Regions from separate parts of the Chryseobacterium sp. D764 genome, predicted to be linked through region 2. Evidence: riboswitches for the same ligand, from Rfam matches in the RefSeq annotation. Region 2 holds a riboswitch; each other region holds the start of a gene.
The links. Region 2 has a riboswitch for S-adenosylmethionine ahead of KYG33_RS13350 (TonB-dependent receptor plug domain-containing protein). Riboswitches for the same ligand answer to the same signal wherever they lie in the genome.
Positions count from the first base shown of each region.

Region 1 (4,694 bases), 700 kb from region 2:
TGAGAACTTTATCATGTTCAACCTTACAGAAAAACTACAGATCATCGGAGGTACATGGTATGGAGGTGAAATGAAGAAAGGAATGTTTGCCATGATGAACTATTACCTTCCATTAAAAGGTATGGCTTCAATGCACTGTTCTGCAAACGTAGGAGAAAAAGGTGATGTTGCTTTATTCTTTGGTCTTTCAGGAACAGGTAAAACTACTTTATCGGCAGATCCTAAAAGATACCTTATCGGTGACGATGAGCACGGATGGGATAACAACGGAGTATTCAACTATGAGGGAGGATGCTACGCGAAAGTAATTGATTTATCAGAAGAAAAAGAACCGGATATTTTCAGAGCAATCAAGAGAGATGCACTTCTTGAAAACGTTGTAGTGAACAATGGAATAGCAGATTATACTGACGGATCTATCACAGAAAATACTAGGGTTTCTTATCCAATTTACCATATCAACAAAATTGTATTGCCTTCTAAAGCAGGTCATGCTAAGAAGATTGTTTATCTTTCTGCAGATGCATTCGGGGTACTTCCTCCGGTTTCCATCTTAAATGAAGATCAGGCTCAATACCACTTCCTTTGCGGTTATACATCTAAATTAGCCGGAACAGAAAGAGGAATCACAGAGCCTCAGCCATCTTTCTCACCTGCATTTGGTGAAGCATTCCTTACATTGCACCCAACAATGTATTCTAAAACATTGATCGGTAAAATGCAAGAGCACGGTGCTAAAGCTTATTTAGTAAACACAGGATGGAACGGTAGCGGAAAGAGAATTTCTCTGAAAGATACCAGAGCGATCATTGATGCAATCATTGACGGTTCTATTGATAATGCTCCTAAAACTCAGGTTCCAATCATGAACCTTGAGATTCCTACTGAATTACCAAACGTTTCTACAGGTATTTTAGATCCTAGAGATACTTATGAGAACGCTTCAGACTGGGAAGAAAAAGCAAAAGATCTTGCTTCAAGATATATCAAAAACTTTGAGCAGTACTGTGATACTGAAGAAGGTAAGAAATTAGTTGCTTCAGGACCTCAATTACAAGAACAAACTATCTAATAGTTATTTATAACATACAGAAAAGCCTCATCATCGATGAGGCTTTTTTATTTCTAATTTTTCGCAGATATTATTTGAAAATTACTTTAAGCTTAATATAGCCAATCTATATCCATCCATTCCAAAGCCAGATAAAACTGCATCCGTATTAGCAGCTGTCACAGACTTCTGTCTGAATTCCTCTCTTTTATAGATGTTGCTGATATGAACTTCTACTTTGGGTTTTCTGATATTTTTTAGACAATCAGCAATCGCATAGGAATAATGGGTGAAAGCTCCCGGATTAATTACTACGGCATCAAAATCATCTTTCTGAAGCCTGTTGATAAGCTCTCCTTCAATATTTGACTGATAATATTTTAATTCATGAGATTGAAACTCGGATTTTAAAATTTCCAAATAGTTTTCCATAGAGATATTTCCATAGATTTCCGGTTCTCTGGTACCTAACAAGTTGAGGTTAGGTCCGTTTATAATCAAAACTTTCATACTATAAAATTAAAAACTTTTTTTAATTAAATGCTCAAAAATTTCCGCACAAATTAACGTTCGTTCAATTGTATTATTAATAATGATATTTATCATGTTTGATAAAATGGTAATGATTGCAACTCCTTACAGTAATGGGTTTTATTAAAATCTTATGTTAATTTTTGAAAATTTATCATGAAAAATAATAAGTCTACTTGTTTTGTAGACTAAAAGTTTTTAGCTTTGCAACCATATTTCGATCGGCTTATAAAGAAAGATGGAGGGAACTGACCCTGTGAAATCTTGACAACCTACCCATTGGGCAAGGTGTTACGTTCAGCCTTTTAAGGAAAAATAAGCATTTGGTTTATCGTATTTATCGATGCCCTTTGCTGATTTTTCTGCAAAGGGCAAAATTTTAATATATGATAAATGAAATTGATTATGATTAGCAAAAATTTATTCGCTTTTAAAACTTGGATACCTCCGGTTGCTGCATTTTTTCTGGGAGTAACCAGTGTACATGCACAGAATTCTAAGCCGGAAAAGGACAGTCTTCATGAAAAAGAAATTGACGAAGTTGTAGTCGTAGCCTATGGAAAAGCAAAAAGAAACAGCTATACCGGTTCCGTTGCTACCATTTCCAGCGATAAGATCAACAACAGACCTGTAACCAATATTACCAAGGCATTGGAAGGGCAGGTTGCCGGGATTCAAACGACGAGTGCATCAGGACAGCCAGGAGCGGTTTCTACTATCCGAATTAGAGGGATTGGTTCTATAAGTGCTTCCAGTGATCCTTTATACGTAGTAGACGGAATCCCTTTTGATGGAAACCTAAATTCTATCAGTCCAAGTGATATTGAATCTATCAGTGTTTTGAAAGATGCCACTGCGAGTGCGTTGTATGGATCAAGAGGAGCAAACGGGATTATCATCATTACCACAAAATCAGGTAAAAAAGGAGAAGCTAGAGTTAATTTTAATATCAGCCAGGGATTCTCCGGAAGAGCCGTAAAAGATTACGAACAGGTAAATACAGATCAATACTTTCAATTATATTGGGAAGCCTTGAGAAACGGATATCAGTCCGGAAAAGTGTCTTCTCAACAGGCTGCACAGATGGCAACAGATAATCTTGTTTCTACACTTGGGATCAATCCATATGGAACAGGATATCCAAAACCGGTGGGAACCGATGGGAAATTATTACCCGGAGCATCACCACTTTGGAATGACGACTGGAGGGATATTTTGCAGAGAGTTGCTTCAAGAAATCAGGTAGATCTTGATATCAGCGGAGGAAGTGAGAAGAGCAATTATTTCTTTTCATTGGGCTATCTTGATGATAAGGGAATGGCTATTGAATCAGGATATAAAAGATACAATACCAGGTTAAAGATCAATTCTGAAGTAAAAAAATGGCTGAATGTTGGGGTAAACTTAAGCTATACAAACAGTATTCAGCAGGCGCCCACTTCTTCAGATTCCAATTCAAGTAATATCATCAATGCTGCAAGATTTATTCCTTCATTCTATCCTTATTACGAAAGAAATGCAAATGGAAGCTATATTTTGGGTGCAGATGGAAACCCGATTTATGATTTCGGAAAATACAGACCAACAAGTGCGCTTCAGAATCAAAATGCCGCGGCAACACTGCCATTAGACAAAAACGAAAATAAAGAAGATAACTTCTCAGGAAAAGGATTTATGGAATTCACTTTCTTACCGGAGTTGAAATTCAAGACAAGCTTTTCTGTTGATTTGGTGAATTATAACGGACATTATTATTCAAATCCATTGCTGGGACAAGGCGCTGAGATTGGAGGTTCAGTAACGAAAACCAATACCAGAACACTTTCTTATACAACCAGTAATATTCTGACATACGATAGGAAATTTGGGAAACACCATGTAAATGCTTTAGCAGGACATGAATTCTATAAATATGACTATCAGACGATTTCCGGAACAAGAAGCCAGTTTTCTCTCCCTTATTATTATGAACCGGATGCTGCTTCTTTACTGGGAAGCTTCAGTGGGAACAGTAATAAATTGAGCTTATTGAGTTTCCTTGGAAAAGTAGAGTATGACTACAATAATACTTATTTCCTGTCTGCATCAGGAAGAGCAGACAGTTCTTCAAGATTTGAAAAGGATAACAGATGGGGGAGATTCTGGTCAGTTGGAGGTTCATGGAAAATTTCCAATGAAGAGTTTGTAAAAAGCCTGAATGTCTTTAATCAGTTGACATTACGTGCCAGTTACGGAGGTCAGGGAAATGATAAATTACTTCGACCAAACGGACAGCCGCTTTATTATGCTTATCAGGAGCTGTACAGATTTATCAGTCTTGGTGGAGAACCGGGAACAACACTTGAAAAAACGGCTACCAATAATGTGAAATGGGAAACCAACCTTAATTTAAATGTAGGATTAGAATTCGCTGTTCTGAATAACAGAATTAAAGGAAATATTGAATATTTCAAAAGAAAAAGTCAGGATCTTCTATTTAACATGCCAGTGGCACCATCTCTGGGAATTAGTGATTATCCTGCCAATATTGGAACTATCCAAAATACAGGATTTGAATTTTCATTATTCACAACCCCAATTAAGAATGATAATTTCCAGTGGAATGTAGATGTAAACCTAAGCACCTTAAACAATAAAGTTACCAAGTTACCTTCAGGGCCACTTGTAGTGGGACAAACCAAGCTATTAACGGTAGGAGGTTCCGTATATGATTTCTATATTCCGGAATGGGTTGGGGTAGATCCAAGCAATGGAAAGCCATTGTGGAAAACGGTTTCTACAGATGCGAGCGGAAATTCAGTAGAAGGAACTACCTCAGAATATTCAAAAGCAACAAAACTCTTGCAGGGTTCTGCTTTGCCTAAACTGACCGGAGGAATCAGTACCAGCATTACCTACAAAAATTTTGATTTTTCAGGATTGCTGACATTCAAAATCGGTGGAAAAATTCTGGACAATGATTATACTTCCATCATGCACAACGGAAGTCTGGGAGGACGTGCATGGAGTGCTGAAATGTTAAACAGATGGACGCCTGATAATCCTAATACGGATGTTCCGGGCTTGAGTACAACAACAAATAACTGGACGTCAAACTCATCCAGATTCTTAT
Region 1 is NZ_CP079219.1:3,654,212-3,658,905, forward strand. It holds gene pckA (phosphoenolpyruvate carboxykinase (ATP)) at 1-1,072, shown strand, start outside; gene KYG33_RS16585 (type II 3-dehydroquinate dehydratase) at 1,154-1,561, opposite strand; SAM riboswitch class I at 1,806-1,904, shown strand; gene KYG33_RS16590 (SusC/RagA family TonB-linked outer membrane protein) at 1,988-4,694, shown strand, end outside.
Region 1: linked by a shared signal. The riboswitch ahead of KYG33_RS16590 (SusC/RagA family TonB-linked outer membrane protein) and the one ahead of KYG33_RS13350 (TonB-dependent receptor plug domain-containing protein) in region 2 are both predicted to bind S-adenosylmethionine.

Region 2 (4,694 bases):
TCATAATATTGAAAATCCAAAATCCTTTATTATTCAGATTGTCGATTTCATGTTTCTGGTAACCAGCATATAAGTACATGAAGTTAATTTTATCAGGATTAAAATCAAACTTCATGATTTCGCTCAAAGGCTTGCTGAAAATCATAAAAGGAACCGGTAATCCCACGTTGAAGTTATGAATTTTCATATTTGAAATATTCACCTGCTCGTTGTAGAGTTTTCTTCCGTCTTTTCGGATGATCTGTGCCACCTGATTGTTTGCTGAACTTACGCTATACCCGATAAATGCATAATCAAAAGCTGAAATTTTCAATTCATAATTATCAAAAATAGTAGGTTGTAGATTCGGGTTACCATTAACTTCCGTACTTGGTCCGGAGAACGTTACGTTATTCGGGTTCAGGGCAGAAATACTTGGTAAGCTGATTTTTCTGTTGTAATTCGCAGCAATATAAACCTGATTCATCATGTTATACTGTACACTCGCGTTCGGGAAAAATTTAAATTTATTGAAAGGAATCAAATTCGCTTCCACCAGTTTTGCATCTTTATCGAAATATCTTGTTACCCCCGAAATGTCATAGTTTTCCGCACGGGAACCCAATGTGAAGTCAAACTTTTTCAGTTTAGCCTGAAACTCCAAATAGGTAGAAGCAGTTTGTCTTTGATATTCAAGATTCGTCAAGCCAAAACTTTCCGTATCATAATCCTGTTTTTCATACAATCCTCCAAAGCTTACCTTTCCACCATCAAGAAGCTTGATAGGCTGGGCATAATCTACTTTAAAGTTGGCAATATTCATTACAGATTCATTGTTCAGAATATCTTTTAAGCCACTCATTGCACTGTTAATTGGTGGATTGGGAGCTGCAGCAAATATACCATCCTGAAAATAATTGTCCTGAGAGAATTTACTGTCTGATCTTGTGTAGCCAAACTGAAAGTCCAGTTTTTGAGATTTGTCAGCAAAACGTTTCTGATACGTTACAACAGCTTCCTGTCTCAAGCTATTGGTATGGGCCACATCAGAAGATGTATAAAAAGCTTCTCTTAAATCCTTTGGATTGTTCTGAAAAGGTAAATCTCCATGACCGTTACTTAAAGTATAATTGTCATTATTATTGTGGTAAATATCGTAGTTTAATAATAATCTGTCCTGTCCTAAATCAAAAGTCAATCCTGATTTTGCAAAATACCCACGTCCGTATCTGTCGGTATGACTTGTTAAAAGCTCATCCTGTTGGCCGTTCAGCATACTTTCACGGTAGTTTTGACCAACATTCAGCTGCCATCCGAAATATTTATTTCTGGCATTTAAATTAACGGAGTTGGTCGTTCTGCTTCTATACTTGTCATAATTTGTGAAAGAATAATTTCCGGAATACGTAGCAGTTAAATATTTATTGGCATTTTTGTTCGTGATGATATTCATGATTGCACCTCCGGATGTAGCCGGAAATTCAGCGCCGGGTTGAGTGATTACCTCAATTCTTTCTACAGAATTGGCAGGCATTCCTTCAAGAAAGGAGTTCAATTCATTGGATGTGATGTTCAGAGGTCTTCCGTTAAGATATACTTCCAGCATTTTTCCCTGGTACATCATTCCTGCGATGTCGGTAGATACCAGTCCAGGAAGCTTTTTTATTCCTTCCAATACGTTTCCGTTGTTCAGCTGAGGTTGCTCGGAAAAGTCAAAAATAGTACGGTCTGCCTTTTGTTCAACTGCTTTTTTAGTTTTGGTGATGACTACACCTTCAATCTGCTTTTCCTGAGGTTTGTTGTTTTTTTCCTGTGAAAAGACAAAAACAGAGCTTAATAAGGATAACGCGAAAATCGTTTTTTTCATAATGTTTTTACTGATATCCGGTTAGACGCTGAAAAAGATAATTTGTTACGCTAAAATGTTGAAAATCGAATTTTAGGTTAAATATTTTTTTATTTACGAAATAATTATATCTTTGCCGGGTAATTATCAAGAATCTCTAGATGGGATAGCAACCTGCAAAAACAAGCAAGGTGCTGCAATCGATAAGCCGGATCTTCCGGAAAAAATGTTTATCATTCTATTATTATCCCATCTTGAATTTTTGTTTTAAAGTTAAATTCAAATGTTTAAAGACAAGGGAAATCTCCTTACATCAGTTATCTTTTATTCTTCGGATCATGAAGTGAATCTTCATTATTCCCATATGTTTTCATGCCATTTCTATATGCGCATGTGTTGTTGCTTCTAGCCTTTTCTATTTCTAAAAAATAATACAAACATTTCGAACATTTATGTAACCTTAAAATTTAGGGATACGGGATTTGTATTGCTCAAAAAACAATTTTTAACAACAAAAAGTAAACAACAAATAACATGTATAATTTCAAGAAAAAAATATTTGTTCCTTCTATTGCGCTTATTTCTACATTTTATTACGCACAGACGGACACGTTACAATCTAAGAAAATAGAAGATGTAGTCATCCTTGGATCAAGAGGTTCCGGAAGATCATTGACAGATACACCTGTTCCGGTAGACATCATTAATATATCAAAAGTTTTAAAACAGAGCCCGACTAATAGTATCAGCCAGGCCTTAAATTATATTGTACCCTCATTTTCATCCACTTCTCACACGGTTAACGATGGAACTGACTTTGTAGATCCTGCTCTTTTAAGAGGTTTAGGTCCGGATCAGGTTTTAGTTTTACTCAATGGAAAAAGAAGATACCAGTCTTCATTGATTAATGTTACCCTCACACCGGGAAGAGGATCTGTGGGAACCGATCTTAATGCTATTCCAGCTTTTGCTTTAGAAAAAATTGAGGTTTTAAGAGATGGAGCTTCTGCCCAATATGGTTCTGATGCCATTGCTGGAGTCGTTAACCTTGGATTGAAAAAAAGATTGGGGCTTTCCGGACAGGTGTTTTTAGGTGGATATGCTTCACCTGTTGCCAATAATTTCTCCGGAGGAGTGGATGGACAGACCATTTCTGTAGACCTTAATTATGGAGCTAAAATTGGACAGACCGGATTTTTTAACGTTACAGGTTCTGCCCAATACCGAGACCCTTATTCCAGAGCCGGAGTAAGAGAAGGAGATATCTTCAATGCCTATAATGCCATTAATTACAGAGCATTACAGGATGGAGTGAATATTGATGGGTTGTATAAAAATATTACCAATACTTCCAATACTCAGCAGATTATCAATACAATTAAACAATATGCAGGTAAGGTTGGATATTTTGCACCGGATTTTCAGTCTCAGATTTCGGGAGCAAATAGTATTTCGGACCTTCAAAAATTATTAGGTAAAGATTTTACCTCCCAGGAACTTAATTACAGAGGATTAGAGAGAAAAGATTTCAGTCTGAGAGCAGGACAGTCTAAGCTGCAATCCGGACAGCTCTTCTTTAATTCTGAAATTCCTGTTAATGAGGAATGGAAGGTTTACTCATTTGGAGGTTACAGCTACCGCCTTGGAAATGCCGGAGGATTTTACAGACTTCCTAATACTGAAAGAAACATCAATGCAGTGACTCCCAACGGATATCTTCCTCAGATTGAAGCAACCGTAAATGATTATTCTCTCGCTGCAGGAATCAAAGGGAAATGGAATGGCTGGAATGTGGACTTCAGTAATACATTCGGGAAAAACGTCTTCAGTTTTGGGGTGGTAAATACCTTTAATGCATCACTTACAGACAGTTCTCCAAGAACTTTTGATGCCGGAGGCTCTGAGTTTTCACAAAATACCATCAACCTTGACTTTTCCAAAAAATATGATGTCCTGAAAGGATTGAACATTGCATTTGGAGGTGAATACAGACACGAAAACTATAAAGTAAATGTTGGAAAGGAAAATTCTTATGCTTCTTATGATATTTATGGACGTGTGGTAACCGCTAAAACCCCTGAAAATGAAAAAGTAACCGATTTCTTTGGAAATATAAGACCGGCCGGAGCTCAGGTTTTCCCAGGGTTTAGTCCGGAAAATGCAGTCTCCGGAAACAGAAACAGTATTGCGGCTTATGCAGATGCAGAGCTGGAGGTTACTGACGGATGGCTGCTGGAAGGAGCTTTACGATATGAGAATTATTCAGACTTCGGATCTACATTCAATTATAAGCTGGCAACCAATGTAAAGCTGGCTCCCAATCTAAACTGGAGAGGTGCTGTTTCTACGGGGTTTAGAGCACCATCTTTAGCACAAATCTATTATAGTTCTACTTCTACACTGATTCAACAGGGAAAAACTACACAGGTAGGTACTTTCAGAAACAATTCTGAAGCAGCACAGGCATTGGGTATTCCAAAATTGAAACAGGAAACCTCACAATCCTACAGCACAGGAATTACATGGAAGATTCCGTCATTAAGCCTGACTTTCACAGCAGATGCTTATTTAATAAAGATTAAGGACAGAGTAGTATTGACAGATCTTTTTTTCCGCCCTAATGGTAATTTTACCCCAGGTTCGGATCAGGCAGTTCTTCAGGACGCTTTTGATCTTGCAAGGGCAAGTGCTGCCAATTTTTTTGCCAATGCGGTGGACTCTCAGACGAAAGGGCTGGATATTACCATTTCTCAGAATTCAAAAATCTCATCAGGGATTTCTTTGGAGAATAACTTCGGCCTTAATCTTAATCAGACCAAAAGAATCGGAGATATCCATGCGTCACCTAAATTAGTAAGCCAGATTGATA
Region 2 is NZ_CP079219.1:2,950,424-2,955,117, reverse strand. It holds gene KYG33_RS13355 (outer membrane beta-barrel family protein) at 1-1,846, opposite strand, end outside; SAM-I-IV-variant riboswitch at 1,965-2,062, shown strand; gene KYG33_RS13350 (TonB-dependent receptor plug domain-containing protein) at 2,360-4,694, shown strand, end outside.

Region 3 (4,694 bases), 860 kb from region 2:
AACGTATATCTTAGTTTTCTGTATTCTTCAATCGGAAGGGTATTAAAAATCTTGTTTGAAGAAACCAGATCAAATCCGTTTTCTGCCAGAGCATGATAGTTTTTCACAAAATCCTTACTTGCCGTGTTATCAACAACGATAAGGTTCTCCAGCTGGTTTTCGTTGGAGAAATTAATCAGCTCCTGAACACTCGAAGGATGTTCTGCAGTCAAAACCTCATCGCTCCAATTCGCATCAAATCCTTTTTTGTTGAAAGCTATTTTCTTTGAATTGGCTACTGCAACAACTTTAAGATCTATTTTTTTACGTCTTTTTATTTCTTCTGAAGATTCCAATACCTGTTGTATCAGAGTTTTTCCTACATTTCCGTGACCTATAATTGCTAAATGAACTGTCTTTGGCTTTTTGAAAATTTCAGACTCGATGATATTTCTGGTTTTTTCATCCTGTGAAGAAGTTACTACGATGTTGACTCTGTTTTCTCCCGCAACCTGATTCAAAAGTAATGGGAAAACATTGTTTCTTGCCAGCTCAGCAAAGACTTTATTGAAATCTTCTGCTACAAAACCGATCACAGAAACATTATTGATACTATAGATCTGAGAAACTTTTCCAGATTTTCTTTCTGCTTCAAACTCATCAATAAGACAAGCAACTGCTTTTTCTGCATCAATTTCCTGAACCAAGATAGAAATTCCGTTTTCTATGGCCTGCTGGGAAATTACTCCTACACTGATACGCGCTAAGGTAAGCGCTTTAAAAATTCGTCCGTCAATCCCGATTTCTCCCAGGAAATCTTCTCCTTCAAATTTGATGATTGATCTGTTCTTCAAAAATTTTATTTCGTTAGCATTTTTCATTACTTCTGTAAAATGTTTTTAATGATATTATTTAATTGTTGATATTCCATTAAGAAGGCATCATGCCCGTGTATAGATTGGATCTCGTGGTAAGAAACATTCTTATTTTTCTCTTTTAAGTTTTCAAAACACATTCGGATTTCAGAAGCAGGAAAGAATAAGTCTGTATCTACGGAGATCATGTGCATTCGTGCCTGTATTTTATCCAGTGATGGTTCATCAGCATTAATATTCATCAAGAGATGATTCATCAGTTTGTACGCTTTTAAACTAAATCTTTCGTTTAGTGCATTACCATGATAAACCAACCAGTCTTCTGATTCCAGACATTGTTTGTCCTGGTTATATTGGTTTTGAAATCTGTCATTGAGCGACTGTGGTGTTCTATAACACAGCATGGCATGAATTCTTGCTTTCTGTAATGGTTCTTCTTTATCATTCAATAAAAATTTCTGAACCAGACATTGTGCATGAAGCCAGTCGTGTGTTCTGTAATCACAGGCAATAGGAATAAATACTTCTGCAAGATCCGGCTGCTTGGCAAGCATTTCCCAGGCAATTCCTCCTCCCAGAGAGCCCCCAATAATGGCGTATAGATTTTTGATATGTAAAGCTTCAAGCCCTTTTAGAAATATCGCGGCGATATCTGAAGGCGTGAAATCTTCATAATCTTCAATTAAAAAATTGTCATAACCGTTTCCGGGTATATTGAAACACAGAACCGTATATTGATTGGTATCAACAATCTGATTTTCTCCTACCAATTGTTTCCACCAACCTTTTTCTCCGGATACATCTGAGTTTCCGGTAAGTGCATGATTGATTAAAACAATGGGTGCTGTAAACAGATCTTTCCCAAAAAGCTGATAGCTTAACGGGATATGGTATTCCTTTTGGGAATTGGTTTGATACGAAAGATTTATATAGTTTAGTTCTGTTTTCAATTCTATTATATTTTAATACAAATACAATTGAAAATGCCACAGGAAATGGCTGAAAAGAACTTCAGTAAGTTATCTGTCCAAAATACTTTGGTAGAACGTAGCACCTTCTTTGCTTGCGCAAAGGGTTGCTAAGGTTTCATAGGGTCTAATCCCTCAACCTTTCTTGATAACATTTTCAATATTTGAATGAACGAATGGTGCAAAGGTAGTTCTTTTCTTTTAATTTCAAAAAAAAAATATTTTAATATTTAAAAAAGCCCTTAAATACAAGTATTTCAAAACTATATTAATAATTGTTCAGATGAAAAAAATTGGAATTATTTTTCAAAAAAACTAACTTCGTATGGAAAAATGATGAGATATGACCGCCGAAAAAGAAAGATTACAAGATACTAAATGGAAAAACTGGGGACCTTATGTAAGCAACCGACAGTGGGGAAATGTACGTGAAGATTACAGCTCAAACGGGAATGCCTGGGATTTTACCAATCATAATAATGCTGAAAGCTATGCTTACCGCTGGGGAGAAGAAGGCATCGCCGGAATTTCTGATGTAAAGCAACTTTTCTGTTTTGCTTTTTCATTCTGGAACAAGAAAGATAAAATGGTAAAAGAACGATTCTTCGGATTGAGTAACCCTCAGGGAAATCATGGTGAAGACATCAAAGAAATCTTTTATTATCTGGACAATACGCCTACTCACAGCTATATGAAGGTGGTGTATAAATATCCGATTAATGAATTTCCTTACGATGATCTTGTTATAGAAAACGGAAAACGAAGCAAAAAAGAACCGGAATATGAGATTTTTGATACCGGAATTTTTGATAACGATGAATATTTTGATATTTTCATTGAATACTGTAAAGCCGATCACAACGATATCTTAGCCAGAGTCACCGTTTGTAATCGAAGCCAGCATGAGGCTCCTATTCTGGTAGCTCCCACAATCTGGTTCAGAAACAACTGGAAATGGGGATACAATACTTATAAAGGAGAGGTTAATGCGTCTCATGACGGAAGTATTAATATTGGTCATGACAGTATTTCGATCAAAAAGCTATATTCCCGAAACTCAAATGCACAGAGTGTATTTTGTGATAATGAAACCAATACTTCCAAACTTTACGGAGCTCCCAAAGCAGAGAATACTTATTTCAAAGATGGAATCAATAATTTTATTATTCATCAGGGAGATACTGTAAATCCTGAAAAAAGAGGAACAAAAGCTTCTTTTCTTATTGATGAAATTATTGATGCTGGGGAATCAAAAGTTTTTGAGTTCAGGTTGTCTCCTGACGAAATGGATGAACCTTTTGACAGTTTTGATCATATTTTCAATATCCGTCAAGCTGAAGCTGAAGAGTTTTATAACGATATTCAGAATGATACAGTAAATGAAGATGAAAGAAATGTTCAGCGACAGGCTTTTGCAGGGCTTCTTTGGAATAAACAGTTCTATCATTACAATATCGGAAAATGGTTGAAAGGAGATCCCAATTTTGAGGCTCCAAGAAATTTCAACGAATATGTAAGAAATACAGAATGGAATCATCTTCATAATAAGGATATCATTTCCATGCCTGATAAATGGGAGTATCCATGGTATGCTACGTGGGATCTGGCATTTCACTGCGTCCCTTTCTCCATTATAGATGCGGAATTCGCCAAAGGACAGCTTTTATTACTTACCAAAGAATGGTACATGCATCCTAACGGACAGCTTCCTGCTTATGAATGGAACATGAGCGATGTAAACCCGCCTGTACATGCCTGGTCTTGCTTCCGTGTTTTTAAGATTGATGAAAAAAACAATGGAAAGCCGGATTTATTATTTTTAGAAAAAGTCTTTCAGAAGTTGTTGCTGAATTTTACATGGTGGGTCAACAGAAAGGATAAAAATGGTAAAAATATTTTCGGAGGCGGCTTCCTTGGTCTAGATAATATTGGTGCTTTTGACCGGAATATGGAACTAAAGGACGGTCAGCATCTTGAGCAGGCAGACGGAACAAGCTGGATGGCGATGTATGCATTGAATATGATGCGTATTGCGATGGAACTTGCCCAATATTATCAGGTATATGAGGATATGGCGATCAAGTTTTTTGAACATTATCTTTATATCGCTGAAGCTATGGAAAACCTGGGTGAAGGAACAAAAGGCTTGTGGAATGAAGAAGACGGATTCTTCTATGATGTATTGCAGCTTGGAAACGGAGACAGTGTTTCTTTGAAATTAAGAAGTATTGTCGGCTTAATTCCTTTATTCGCAGTAGAAATTGTGGATCACAGGCTGTTGGAAAAGATGCCTAATTTCAAAACCAGAATGGAATGGATCCTAAAAAATAAGCCGGAACTCACCAAGCTCGTTTCTCATTGGGATGAGGAGGGACAAGGCAGAAAACATCTGATGAGTATTTTACGTAAAAACAGATTAACAAAGGTTCTTACAAGAATGCTTGATGAAAAAGAATTTCTAAGCTCTTACGGAATCCGTGCTATGTCTAAAGTATACGAAGAAAATCCTTTTGTATTCTCTGTGCATGGAGCCGAAAATATGGTATACTATACTCCTGCAGAAAGTGACAGCCGAATGTTTGGTGGAAACAGCAACTGGCGTGGGCCGATCTGGTTTCCTATCAATTTCCTGATTGTTGAAAGCCTGCAGCGTTTTCATTATTATTATGGAAACAGTCTTAAGGTAGAATTTCCAACAGGAAGCGGCGATAAAAGAAATCTTGATGAAGTCGCTCAGAATATCAGCAAAAGGCTCTGTTCAATATTTTTAAAGGATGAACATGGGCAAAGGGCTTTCAACGGAGGCAATCCAAAATTCAATTACGATGAGCATTTCAGAGATTATATCACCTTCTTTGAATATTTTCATGGT
Region 3 is NZ_CP079219.1:3,814,296-3,818,989, reverse strand. It holds gene KYG33_RS17375 (ACT domain-containing protein) at 1-860, opposite strand, end outside; gene KYG33_RS17370 (alpha/beta fold hydrolase) at 860-1,804, opposite strand; SAM riboswitch class I at 1,871-1,977, opposite strand; gene KYG33_RS17365 (MGH1-like glycoside hydrolase domain-containing protein) at 2,166-4,694, shown strand, end outside.
Region 3: linked by a shared signal. The riboswitch ahead of KYG33_RS17370 (alpha/beta fold hydrolase) and the one ahead of KYG33_RS13350 (TonB-dependent receptor plug domain-containing protein) in region 2 are both predicted to bind S-adenosylmethionine.